4 regions of the Paenibacillus sp. EKM301P genome follow, and region 1 is predicted to be linked to each of the others. Evidence: a T-box and tRNA genes for the amino acid it is inferred to sense, from the RefSeq annotation. Region 1 holds a T-box; the other regions hold tRNA genes.
What was found. A T-box is a leader RNA that pairs with one kind of tRNA and senses whether it is charged. The one in region 1 lies ahead of leuS (leucine--tRNA ligase), so its partner is inferred to be a tRNA-Leu.

Region 1 (3,119 bases):
GGTCGGGTCAATCTGGCGATGTCGCCACGCAAGGAAGTAGGCCGTGATGAGGATGCGGATCGGTTGATTGCATTTCTGAAGGAACGTCCGGGTGGCGGTATGCCATATTCTGACGCAACGCCGCCGGATATTATCAAGCAACGGTTTGGTATCAGTAAATCCGCCTTCAAGCGTGCGATGGGCAAGCTGATGAAGGAAGGGCTGGTTACACAAAAAGAAAACTGGACCTACCTGGTGGAGAAGATGCCTAAACCGAAGGACGGGAATGGGGAATAAAGATGGCTTCTTACCGCAAGTTTGCCTATGTGTATGATGAGCTAATGCAGGACATGCCGTACCCGGACTGGTTGCGCTTTGCACGGCAGGCTTGGGATCGATACGGTATGCCACATACAGTGGCCGAGCTGGGCTGCGGAACGGGCTCAATTACGATTCCACTGGTTAACTCAGGCTTCGAGGTGGCTGGCATCGATTTGTCCTCTGACATGCTGGCAGTAGCCCGTCGCAAAATGGAAACTACTCCTCAAGGGCAGCGATTGTTTCGTGAGGGGAGCGTTCGCTGGATACAGCAGGATATGCGAGAATGGATTTTACCGGAGCCCGTGGATTCTGTCATTTCTTTTTGCGATTGCCTGAATTATTTACTTGAGGAAGAAGATATCATTTCTACTTTTCGCAGAACGTATGCTGGTCTGAAGCCTGGTGGAACCTTTCTGTTTGATGTACATCATCCCCAGACATTTTTGCGTTATGATGAAGAACAACCATTCGTACTGGATGAACGCTCTATTTCGTATATCTGGACATGCGCATTGGACACTCCCCGTTGTGAAATTGAGCATCATCTCAGTATCTTTGCGAAAGCAGAACATGAAGGACGCGATCTGTACCAGCGTTTTGAGGAAATTCATGTACAGCGTGCTTATGATCCAGCCTGGATGAAGGCAGAATTGTCCAAAGCGGGTTTTCGTGATGTGAAGGTATATGCAGATTTTGAATGGGTAGAAGCAGCAGATGACGCGGCGAGACTTTTTTATGTCGCTGTAAAATAGCTAGGATTCATTGAGCTAATATAGAAAAAGAAAGACGCTTTTCATGAAGTCATGAAGGGCGTCTTTTTGCTCTCATATATTCACTTTATAGTTCAGCTGAAGTTCATCACCCGGTACACCCCGAATGCCCCAATTCTGTTTCGGGGTTTCAAATATAGTAATTTCAAGATCCTGTGGAGAAATACCCAAAAGATCGTTAATTCTTTGAAATAACAGATTGATGAGTTGCTTCTTAGCTTCTGTCGTTCTGCCTTCGAAGATACTGATTTCAATAATGGTGTATGCGTCGGAGCGACCATCTGCATATATAAAATCTTCATGATTCATAGGGAAAAAACGATGAAACCTCTTGTCTGGAGGATAATTGAACGCATCCACCACGGCAGAGTGAATCACCTCTGAAAGTTGCTTTTTGATCGGATTTAGCTTTTCTTTTGTCCCGAAAATTTTAATCTGTGCCATGTCTCCACTCACCTTTCTTATCTCATCTCAACTTGAACCATTGCAACTTGGAGTTATTATAAAACATTCGTATTCATGTGTCATGGACAACTAGTATGAAGATGGCGCTTCGTATCAAATGTAGTCCTTATTTGACTTTTTTCGCGGTTTTCAATATAATAGTGCCATTATTAACGGTTAAATAATCGCTGATGAGGAATAGTAGTTTTGTCTGGACATGTAGAGAGCCGGCGGGTGGTGCAAGCCGGTTGACAGTGCAAAGCGAACTCACCTCGGAGATATGCGTCCAACGCAGGAAAGCACCTATATAGGTGTCAGTATCCTGTTATTAATACGCATCGGATCACCTCCGTTATCAGGTGCAAAGGGAGTAGAATGCGAAGAACGCTTTCTGCTAACTAGGGTGGTACCACGGGAATATAACCTCTCGTCCCTAGCGCTGACACGCTACGGGATGCAGAGGTTTTTTGTTGCATACCGTTTGAGGAGGAAAAGACAATGACAGACACACAGCCGAAGCACGGCTATCAACCGCAAAGTATTGAACCAAAATGGCAGAAATATTGGGATGAGAACAAAACGTTCCGCACTGGGGAAGAACCGGGTAAACCGAAGTTTTATGCTTTGGATATGTTTCCGTATCCGTCTGGAGCTGGTCTGCATGTAGGCCACCCGGAGGGATATACAGCTACAGATATTGTTTCACGTTATAAAAGAATGCGTGGCTACAACGTACTGCATCCGATGGGTTGGGACGCCTTTGGTCTGCCTGCCGAACAGCATGCGCTGGATACAGGCGAGCACCCACGCGAAATTACGGTGAAGAACGTAAATAACTTCCGCCGTCAAATCAAATCACTAGGCTTTTCATATGACTGGGATCGTGAAATCAGCACAACTGATCCTGATTATTACAAATGGACACAGTGGATTTTCATCCAGCTGTACAAGCGTGGCCTCGCTTATGTAGCTGAAGTGCCCGTGAACTGGTGCCCAGCACTGGGAACGGTACTGGCGAATGAAGAAGTAATTGATGGTAAGAGTGAGCGTGGCGGTCATCCGGTTATCCGCAAACCCATGCGTCAATGGATGCTGAAAATTACGGAATACGCCGATCGTTTGCTTGACGATCTGGAGGAACTGGACTGGTCCGAAAGCATTAAGGATATGCAGCGGAACTGGATTGGTAAGTCTACCGGGGCAGAGGTTCATTTTCCAATTGAAGGCTATGACGAACAACTCACAGTATTTACAACCCGTCCAGATACATTGTTCGGTGCAAGCTACTGTGTGCTGGCCCCAGAGCAGGAATTGGTGGATATGATCACTACACCTGAGCAAAAGGACGCTGTACAACAGTATCGTGAACAAGCTGCTCGGAAAAGTGACCTGGAGCGTACGGATCTGGCCAAAGATAAAACAGGCGTATTCACAGGAGCTTATGCAGTGAATCCGGTGAACGGCGAAAAGCTGCCAATCTGGATTGCCGACTATGTACTTGCAGGCTACGGAACAGGTGCAATTATGGCAGTACCGGGCCATGATACACGTGACTGGGAATTTGCCAAGAAGTTCGGATTGAAAATCACTGAGGTCGTTCAAGGT
Region 2 (3,119 bases), 180 kb from region 1:
TTGGGCGTGTATATGCAGCATACGGAGGTGTCTTTATTGTTCTTTCCATTGCATGGGGCTGGTGGATTGATAAAAAGACACCTGACTTGTACGATTTCATTGGTGGATTGATTTGTTTAGTAGGCATAGCTGTAATTCTGTTGCCGCGCTCAGGTTGATAGGACAAAAACCCCTTTTTTATTTTTAAAAACATGACTATAGGTCTACAAAAATAAGCTTCATATTCCGAAATAGAACTTAAGGAGGGGGTTCTATGAACTGGAATCAAATGAAGCTTAGATTGAAATTTGGCAGTGCTATGCCGAAGAGTGAAGGTAATTTCTCTTTTGGTCTCTTGTGTGGACTCTCCATCAGCATTGTGCTGTGGATCTCAATTATTGGTTGGATCATGCTTATCTTCAAGTGATGCTTAACAAAAACCTGTGACTTATAATTCATGCTTTATTTTGTAAAATCATTACGTAGTTTGTCTATTCCACGGCCTACGGCTTCATCAATCATATCGGTAGCTGCAGGTGAATCGGCACCAGGGTCAGGAATCCGATCAAATCCTGGTTCACGCTTATCCAGAGATTGTTTATATTCGATTTGATCGTCAGTAAGACTCTTTTTTTTTGAATTATGTTTTTTCATAGCACATTACACGCTCCTTCTTAGGCATGGTCAGTTCTACACTTTACATAAACGCTTATGCTCCATATTAAACGCTTATAAAATAAACCGGGAAGGATAAATCCCGCCCGGTACTTTCCAAACAACTAGCGATGCTCAATCAAATCAATCGCTCCCAGAACAACATGAGCCAGTCCGAAACCGAGAATGCCTGTAGCTGCAAGTTTGTACTTACTGCTCAGCAACACAGCGCCTGAAGCCGATACTACCGTCCCAAGAACAGCTGGAATCATACCTTCACGCATTCGTAACACCCCTTCTGGTGGTTTGGAAAGACGTTTATTAGTGTAGTTCAAATGTGCACAAGTTATACAAAAAGAGAAATTTTATTATTTTTTAAAAAAACACTTTACAATTTGATAAAAATATCGTATTATAAGTTGGTGCCCAGATGAACGACATTTACATAACGAGAACACTTCTTAGTAAGTAAGCTTCTCAGATACTTGTAAGACAAGAACAAGTAAGTGTAAAATAGCGTTCCTAAATGCTTGCCGGGGTGGCGGAATTGGCAGACGCACAGGACTTAAAATCCTGCGGTAGGTGACTACCGTACCGGTTCGATCCCGGTCCTCGGCATCCTAGTTTATTGCATGAAGCCCTTGATAATCAGGGGCTTTTTGCTTTTTTTAGGGGTTGAGATCTAAAACCCATATCATAAGGGGCGAGTGCCATTTTCACTTTTGGGGACGGATTGGGGACAAATTTTTGGATTTACGCATAGCTTTGACATGAGTGGATACTTCCTCTATATGCATATCTGCATACCTCATAGGCTTCATTTTTTATGGAAAGGTAAAGTCTTCAGACTGAGTCGCTCTTGATTAACGCATCAATAACTTTGGTTGCTTCTTCCTCAAAATAGTTTTTCTGTTCTCTTTACGCCTTTCTTATCCTCGTTACTAATATCCGCTAGAGGATTATTTTTCGTAGCCTGATGAAGGAGAGATTGAGGTAAAGTAGGAGCCTACCCTTATTCTAATATGACTTCCATCATAATTTTGGTAATATAATCTTTTTCCCGGTATTTTACCACGGCATCATATATATATTCTTCATAAACATAATCTCCTAAAGATAAGTTTAGTCGATCCATTTCCGAAAAAAGTCGATCATAGGTTTCATGGATGCTCTTTTCTTCACCAATATGGTAGCCCGTTAGAAAATATCCTTTCTTAGTTTTCAAATAAGGATAGTCCTCCCGAGGATTAGGTTGCTTTATGTACAGATAACTGTAGTTCGTATATTCACCCTTTAATACTTGCTCTTTTTTTGTGATACCCCCAATAGGATATCCTGTATCGAGAAATGATACATATAATTCGTCAACAAATTCTGAAACCACTCTCACAAAATCTTCTTCCGAAATATTTTTTATATTTTTACTAAGATAAAGTGTTGCTTCTGCGTGTTCTTCAAGAGAAATCTGATGAAAATCTAACCGCAATGCCTCTTCCATGAGTTCTATTTTTGCGTCAATGATCCTTTCCGTCATTTCAATTTCTTTTCTTTTTTAACAATGTTCTCTTTCTGTTGGTGCATTAAAGATAAAAAGCTGGCAGGTGATTTGTGTTTCATATACTGCTGGATTTCTTTGAGTGACATTCCAAGATCTTTTAACAATTCAATCACGTTGAACCATTCTAATTGACGAATAGAATAAAAACGATATCCTTTATCGTTTTTGTAAATCGGAGAAAAAAGGCCAATTTGATCGTAATAGAGTAATGTCTGTTTATTAACTTTACATAGATCGGAAAATTCCCTCGGAGTAAAGTACTTTTCATTCATTTTTGAGTGCCTCCCTTGACTATATAGTTACTATATACCATATGATCGTTTTGTAGACAAACTAAATGGAAAGGTTTTGTTATTATGTTTAGCGAAATTCGGGTTGTAACGAGCTCGAATGAAAAAGAAGTACTTTCCTTAAGCATAGCTAAGGATCAGCGACAGTTTGTAGAATCCATCTCACAGTGTTTACAAGAGGCTAGGGAGGATACTCGTTTTGTACCAGTAGGTCTGTATAAAAATGGTATACCAGTGGGTTTTGCTATGTACGGTAAATTTGAAGACGAAGTCTGGTTCGATCGGTTTCTAATAGATGAGCGATTTCAGGGAATGGGCTTGGGCAAATATTTTATGGAAAAGCTTATTTCATTTTTAGAAAATGAGTACCCTGGCCACCATATTTATTTAAGTGTTTATGAAAATAATATCCATGCAATTCAATTATATAAACAATTTGGATTTACTTTCACAGGTGACTTTTATACACCAAAAGAAAAAATAATGAATAAAAGAAATCAATGAGATTGATAAGTTTTGAACATAGGATGTAACTATCAAAGGAGATTAAATGTAATGAATGTTAAAAAATATTTAGGTGTCTTGCTTTTTATTTTAGTGACCATCCTGTTTACAGGCTGTTCGCTCCAAACGGTCTC
Region 3 (3,119 bases), on a different contig from region 1:
AATTCCATTTTCCCGCTTGCATCGTATTGATGCGCACAATGTGCTCCACACCCATTTTTTTGAGCTGTCGTTCCTCCTGGGTGCTATTTGTGAGAACTGCAAACGCCAATTTTTTGAACATAAGCAATTTCACAAAACTTCTGCCCGCTTCATTCGGTGCAGTGACAATAATTAACCGACCTTCCATCAGTAGCTCCTCTCCCGGTATAAAAAGACAACAAAAAGAAGCCGAAGGAAAAAGGCTTCCTCCGGCTTCATACATTCCATGATAAAATAAACCATGGCTGCACACGGCGGTTTGTTGCCTCTCCCTGTACGCTTACGAGGTTAGCTGTCGGATTCGGACGTGAGAGTCGCCCTATTTACGGCACTTGGCCGGAAAATTCACCCCATGAGACACACGGCTTGCAAAGCCGTATATACTCGTTGGTTCCCCCGCTTTTGCAACTGCAAAATTCAGCGCTTTAGACAATTCGTTGTTGCTTCATTGTTGTTAATTTGAAATTACGTCTTGAATCATACACCCGTGCAAGGAAGACTGTAAAGCTCAACGGCAAGGCTATAAATCACCCTTTAGAGCATAGAAGATTAAGGATAACGCTTACAACCAACCTATGCTTCTCGTATCTCTCTAAAACTCTGTATTTCACCTCTTTTTGAAAATGAAAGGCATGTCAATATTGGCGTAGGGTATGGTACGGTTGCCCTTTATTTATAAAAAAGAAAGAAAATGCGCTATATGTACTAGATAATTATCGAATGAACCCTCTTTTATAAGAAGAAACACCTCAATTTGCTCCATTTGAAGTGCGATTTACCGTTTTGAACAAAAGACGATTTTACAATGCACAATGTCTGTAGACTCTTCTGGACTTGCAACCCCTTGTTGAATGGTTCACAATTTAATTGTAGAATATTGAATTAGGAGGGATATCATGAGCGTATATAAATATGATGCACAGACCCTACAAGGGGCACAAATTCCGTTATCCACATACGAAGGGAAAGTTCTTCTTATCGTGAATACTGCCAGCAAATGTGGGTTAACCCCCCAGTACAAGGCGCTACAAGAGCTATATGACCAGTATCATGAACAGGGGCTCGAAATTTTGGGATTTCCCAGCAACCAGTTCGCCAAACAAGAGCCGGGTTCCAGCGAGGAGATCTCCGAGTTTTGCCAACTCAATTACGGAGTGACTTTTCCCATGTTCGCCAAGACAGATGTTAACGGTGATCAGGCACATCCTCTATTTCGCTACCTGACCCACACTGCTCCAGGCGTATTAGGCTCCAAAGCGATCAAATGGAATTTTACTAAATTCTTAATTACACGAGAAGGTAACGTATTTAAGCGTTATGCGCCGCAAACCACTCCAGACAAGCTTGTAGGAGATATTAAGAAGCTTTTGCAGAAAAACTGACAATCTTTATGCATTACAGTTAACGAGCGGTCCGTTGTCCATACGACCGCTTCTGTGACGGGAGGATATGACGAAAAGTATTTAACAAAAAAAGCATCCCTTCACGTAAAACGTGTCAGGATGCTTTTTCAACTGGGTACTGCATATAATGCGGTCGAGAGGACTCGAACCTCCACGGGCGTACGCCCACTACCCCCTCAAGATAGCGTGTCTGCCATTCCACCACGACCGCATGTCATAATGTATTGAGGCAACAGATTTATTATACTCTCTCAGCAACAATTTGTAAACAAGAATATTATAATTATTTTTAATGTAACTTTATATAACATATATAAGCAATAAAATTATTTAATTTGACACAATAGAGCTTTAAGTGTAAAAATACATTACATAAATGTTCGATTTCTTATTACAAATCAATATTCAAGTCAAATAACATCACACAAATATTCACTTCAAGGAGGCGAACCGTCCTGCATAAAGGTAACCGGTTGCTAAACTACGCATTATTGTTGGACCCTTCCTTACCTATTGGTGGTTTCACCCGTTTCTACGGATTGGAGGAGCGTTTCCGCGCCGGACACCTGAACAGTCTTCAGGATCTGAAACATTACATGCGAGACGATTGGTATCCTCAAATCACAACCCTTGACGGCATGGCCATTAAAAGTCTGTATGCAGCCATCCAGCAGAATGACGGTTGGCGGATCGCCCTTATTGATAAAATGTTGCACACCCAACATCCTTCCTCGCAGCATGTAAAAGAGTCGCGACTTTCTGGCCAGCGACTGCTCAAGCTCACCAAGGCTCTTTATCCTTGGCTCGCATTTGACCAACTGGAAGACACACTCACTCAATACAATGCAATTGGCACACTCGCTACTGTCCACACTTGGATTAACTCCCTCCTCGGAAGCGATATAGAACAGACCATTCACGGCTATTTTGCCACAGCGGTATCCTTCTGTATCGAAGATGCCTTTAGACTGCTCAATCCTCCTTATGAGGAAAAAAATCCTCTTATCGATCATATGACCAGCGAGTTGCTTACCACCTGGAAGAAGATTAACAAACCTACGCCAAGCTCATATCAGCGCCATCTTTTCCACAGCCATCGGACCAGCTCCTATATCACTCAGCCACCCTATATGAGCCATAGCAGCCAATTGAATGCATCCAGACCCTTTTCCTCCTCCGTCCTATTTAAACACCTTCCAGCATCCCTCTGATGCGTCGTTTACCAATCTAGCAGTCACAATAAAAATACTCTGCCCTTTTCTCAAGCGGCAGAGTATTTTTATTCATGTATCCCAAATTCACACCAATAACAGACCATAGTCGGATTATTTTCACTTTTTGCACTTAATTAAGTAATTATTTTAACGAAATACCGTATTTAAGATTGTATAAACACGTATAAAAGTGTATCATAGTTTTAGATGGTTAATTCTAACATGTTTACTGATGATTATTATATCACACCAATTATTCCGTAAGAATCCGTAAGGGGCGATTTCTCTTGAACAACAAAATGCCTGTCACCTCCTTCGGGTGGGCCATCAAACAAAGGCTTGTCGAGCTTCGGCTGGATCAGAAAACATTTTGCGAGACACATAATATTCCGCCTTCACGCTTGTCCAATCTGATTCACGGCACCCGCAAAGCACAAAGGTACAGAAAACAAGTTGCTGCAAT
Region 4 (3,119 bases), on a different contig from region 1:
GAACACGATTTTTCTGAAATATATGCGATTATGGAATCTTCTTTTCCAGCATCAGAATGCAGGACATTTGAGGCTCAAAAGGCTTTATTGAAGCATCCTAGCTATCGTATTATCACTGAAAAAAATGAGCAGGGGAATATAGTCGCTTTTTTGGCGGGCTGGGAATTTGAACATTTTCAATTTGTAGAGCATATCGCGGTAGATTCCCGTATACGAGGTGGCGGATTAGGCAAAAAGCTTATGGGTAGATTTATATCACAGTCTGACCAACCGGTAGTGCTGGAGGTTGAGCCTCCAGTGGATGGATGGTCACGGAGAAGAATTGGTTTTTACGAACGAATGGGATTCCATCTGAACCATTTTGAATATGTACAGCCCCCTCTAAGAGAAGGACAGACGGATCTGCGGCTTCAAATTATGAGCTATCCAGGTGCGCTGTCTGAACAGGAATTTACTCCGTTTAAAGAGATTTTATATACCGAGGTTTATGGGCTTAAATAAGAGACTAGACAGTAGTAGATAAAAGTAAAAGGCTCTGCTTGTTCCGTATGGATACGGGAGCGGAGCCTTTGCTCTAAAAAGCTAGAGGTGCTTCATTATCATTAATGTTTTGTCCATATCATCACAAATTCCTTCTCATCAGTTTCAGCATCCACAGATTCCTCTTGTATCGCAAATCCATTTTTAGTATAAAAGTTAAATGCTTTCGTGTTGGACTGGTACACTTTTAGCTGAATCTCATCATGCTGCTTCTTAACCCAATCTAATAGTAATTTGCCATAGCCTTTTCTTTGAGAATCAACCCGTATAAACAGAGCAGCCAAGTATCCGTCCATCATGGAAATGAAGCCGCCGATCGTATGGTCATCTTGTATGATAACGTAGTTCTGAGCGAGGGGAAGGTACTTGTTCTCCATCTCGGCAGCTTTAGATGTCCAATACTCCCGAGCAATAAAATGGTGGGCTTCTACGGAAGCGTCCAGCCAAATGGCTACCAGTTCTTTCAACTCTTCTACTTTCGCAGGTCTAATTGACATTGTAACGCCTCTTTTCACATTATGTAATCTTATCTATATTAAGTATGATACTGAAATAAAAAAGACCGTCCGTAGACGGTCTTTTTACCCGTGGCGCTTAATTAAAGCCTTGATCCGTATCCCGCGCCTCCGTCAACTCTGCAAATTAGAGAATAACGGACCGGGTAAGGGATACGCTCAACATATGATTATTGATGTTGACGCACCTCCTTTCCTGATGCGTTCATCTTACCATATCTGGTTGGTGATATCCAGTGATTTTCTTATATTTACTAGCATTATTCATAGAAAATATAATATAAATCGGCTTGCTTTTAAGCTCTATTCAAGATATAATTTTAATTACGGCGATTAAAGTATCGCCATCAATACATAGTATGCGGTCGTGGCGGAATTGGCAGACGCGCACGGTTCAGGTCCGTGTGGGCTAACCCCCCGTGGAGGTTCGAGTCCTCTCGACCGCATTATACCTAACAATTACAGGTTCTTGGATTGGCTGAATGCCTCCAAGAGCCTGTTTTTATATGGTTAAGATGCGTGCTATTAAACAGCCATTTTATTTATGCTGGAATATATATTTAATATAATCTTTTGCACTCTGGTTAATGTCTTCATCACTTGCTTGAAACGAGGCTCCGAAGACAGCGAAATAGGGTAATGTTACGGCGCCCACATGTACTGCGCTTGCTTTAAAAGGGGCTATAACTTCATCTACCGTAAATGTAACGGAACCCGTAGATAAGTAGTTTTCTTTTTTATCGCCAATCGACATGGCGATCCCTAGCTTCTTTCCTTTTAACTTATCACCTTTTGAACCATAAGCCCATCCATGGGCAAAAACATCATCAAACCACTTTTTTAATAGAGGAGGGTAACTATACCAGTATAAAGGGAACTGAAATATGATATTGCTGTGTGCTTCAAGTAACTTTTGTTCTTTCAAAACATCAATTTTCCAGTTGGGATACTCTTTATAAATTTCATGAATTGTAATTTCATTGGAATATCGAAGTAATTCTTGTTTCCATCTTTGATTTACTCTGGAATTTTCAATATTCGGGTGTGCTAAAATTACGAGAGTCTTCATCATCAATCACCTTTCTTACATCGCATCATTAGCTTTTTGTGGATACGTATTATTATTCTGTAGGCTATAAAAAATGTAAATACACACAATAAAGTAATATAGTTACTTGAAAGTGTGCGTGGTACTTAGAGTGAAGATATGTGATTATAAAATGAATTCGATAAACTTAGTTATTTTAGTCTTGAAGAGGTGGTCGTATGAAACAATATAATTTAGGCATAGAAGCAACACTGGAGATCATCGGAGGTAAGTGGAAATCCTTAATCATATGCTTATTAATGTCTGGTAGAAAGAGGACCAGTGAATTACAGCGTAGTATTGCAGGCATTTCTCAAAAGGTTCTTATACAGCAACTTCGTGAACTTGAGAAGGATGGGATCATAGGCAGACATGTGTATAATCAAATGCCTCCAAAAGTGGAGTACTATATAACGGAATATGGAATTACAGCAAATGAAATTATTGATTTAATGTGTACCTGGGGAAGGACTAATATCAAAATAAGACAAGAGAAAGGAGAAGATGTGATATTGCTAGAAAATAAGTCCAAATGAATATTGGAGTTAAAGAGCGCTGTAGACTATGATGTTTACGGCGATTTTCTTTTTGGCGTAGAGTCGCAGTTCGGGGATATCTGTGTCATAGTATTTGATCACTTACCTTCAAGACTATGTTATATGTTGAGCCATAAGCTGATTTGTAATATAGTTATGACTGGACAACCATTCCATCAATATTAAATGAATGCCAAAGTAGGGGGACCCTTGCAATGATTATTAAACCGAAAATTCGTGGTTTCATATGTACGACTGCGCATCCTGCAGGATGTGCGGCTCACGTTAATCGTCAAATCGACTACATCAAAGACAGCACGTCACTACAAGGAGTTAAAAAGGTACTCGTGATCGGAGCATCCACAGGTTATGGACTGGCTTCCCGCATTGCTGCGAGCTTCGGTATGGGAGCGGATACCGTAGGAGTATCCTTTGAACGTC

Region 2: it has a tRNA-Leu gene. The T-box ahead of leuS (leucine--tRNA ligase) is inferred to sense a tRNA for this amino acid. The anticodon was not compared.
Region 3: it has a tRNA-Leu gene. The T-box ahead of leuS (leucine--tRNA ligase) is inferred to sense a tRNA for this amino acid. The anticodon was not compared.
Region 4: it has a tRNA-Leu gene. The T-box ahead of leuS (leucine--tRNA ligase) is inferred to sense a tRNA for this amino acid. The anticodon was not compared.

The regions. Positions count from the first base shown of each region.
Region 1 covers NZ_JAALFM010000001.1:746,538-749,656, reverse strand. The annotation lists gene HFD99_RS03380 (CvfB family protein) at 1-276, shown strand, start outside; gene HFD99_RS03375 (class I SAM-dependent DNA methyltransferase) at 279-1,052, shown strand; gene HFD99_RS03370 (tautomerase family protein) at 1,125-1,514, opposite strand; T-box leader at 1,694-1,952, shown strand; gene leuS (leucine--tRNA ligase) at 2,013-3,119, shown strand, end outside.
Region 2 covers NZ_JAALFM010000001.1:561,753-564,871, reverse strand. The annotation lists gene HFD99_RS02565 (YnfA family protein) at 1-158, shown strand, start outside; gene HFD99_RS02560 (hypothetical protein) at 254-406, shown strand; gene HFD99_RS02555 (hypothetical protein) at 442-633, opposite strand; gene HFD99_RS02550 (hypothetical protein) at 759-917, opposite strand; tRNA gene HFD99_RS02545 (tRNA-Leu) at 1,166-1,251, shown strand; partial or broken gene HFD99_RS02540 (MerR family transcriptional regulator) at 1,646-2,463, opposite strand; gene HFD99_RS02535 (GNAT family N-acetyltransferase) at 2,548-2,985, shown strand; gene HFD99_RS02530 (ribonuclease domain-containing protein) at 3,037-3,119, shown strand, end outside.
Region 3 covers NZ_JAALFM010000002.1:265,697-268,815, forward strand. The annotation lists gene HFD99_RS06660 (hypothetical protein) at 1-187, opposite strand, end outside; cyclic di-AMP (ydaO/yuaA leader) riboswitch at 301-472, opposite strand; gene HFD99_RS06665 (glutathione peroxidase) at 936-1,421, shown strand; tRNA gene HFD99_RS06670 (tRNA-Leu) at 1,571-1,653, opposite strand; gene HFD99_RS06675 (urease accessory protein UreF) at 1,916-2,653, shown strand; gene HFD99_RS06680 (Rha family transcriptional regulator) at 2,944-3,119, shown strand, end outside.
Region 4 covers NZ_JAALFM010000004.1:110,916-114,034, forward strand. The annotation lists gene HFD99_RS11890 (GNAT family N-acetyltransferase) at 1-501, shown strand, start outside; gene HFD99_RS11895 (N-acetyltransferase) at 603-1,037, opposite strand; tRNA gene HFD99_RS11900 (tRNA-Leu) at 1,417-1,501, shown strand; gene HFD99_RS11905 (NAD(P)H-dependent oxidoreductase) at 1,594-2,124, opposite strand; gene HFD99_RS11910 (winged helix-turn-helix transcriptional regulator) at 2,322-2,678, shown strand; gene fabV (enoyl-ACP reductase FabV) at 2,894-3,119, shown strand, end outside.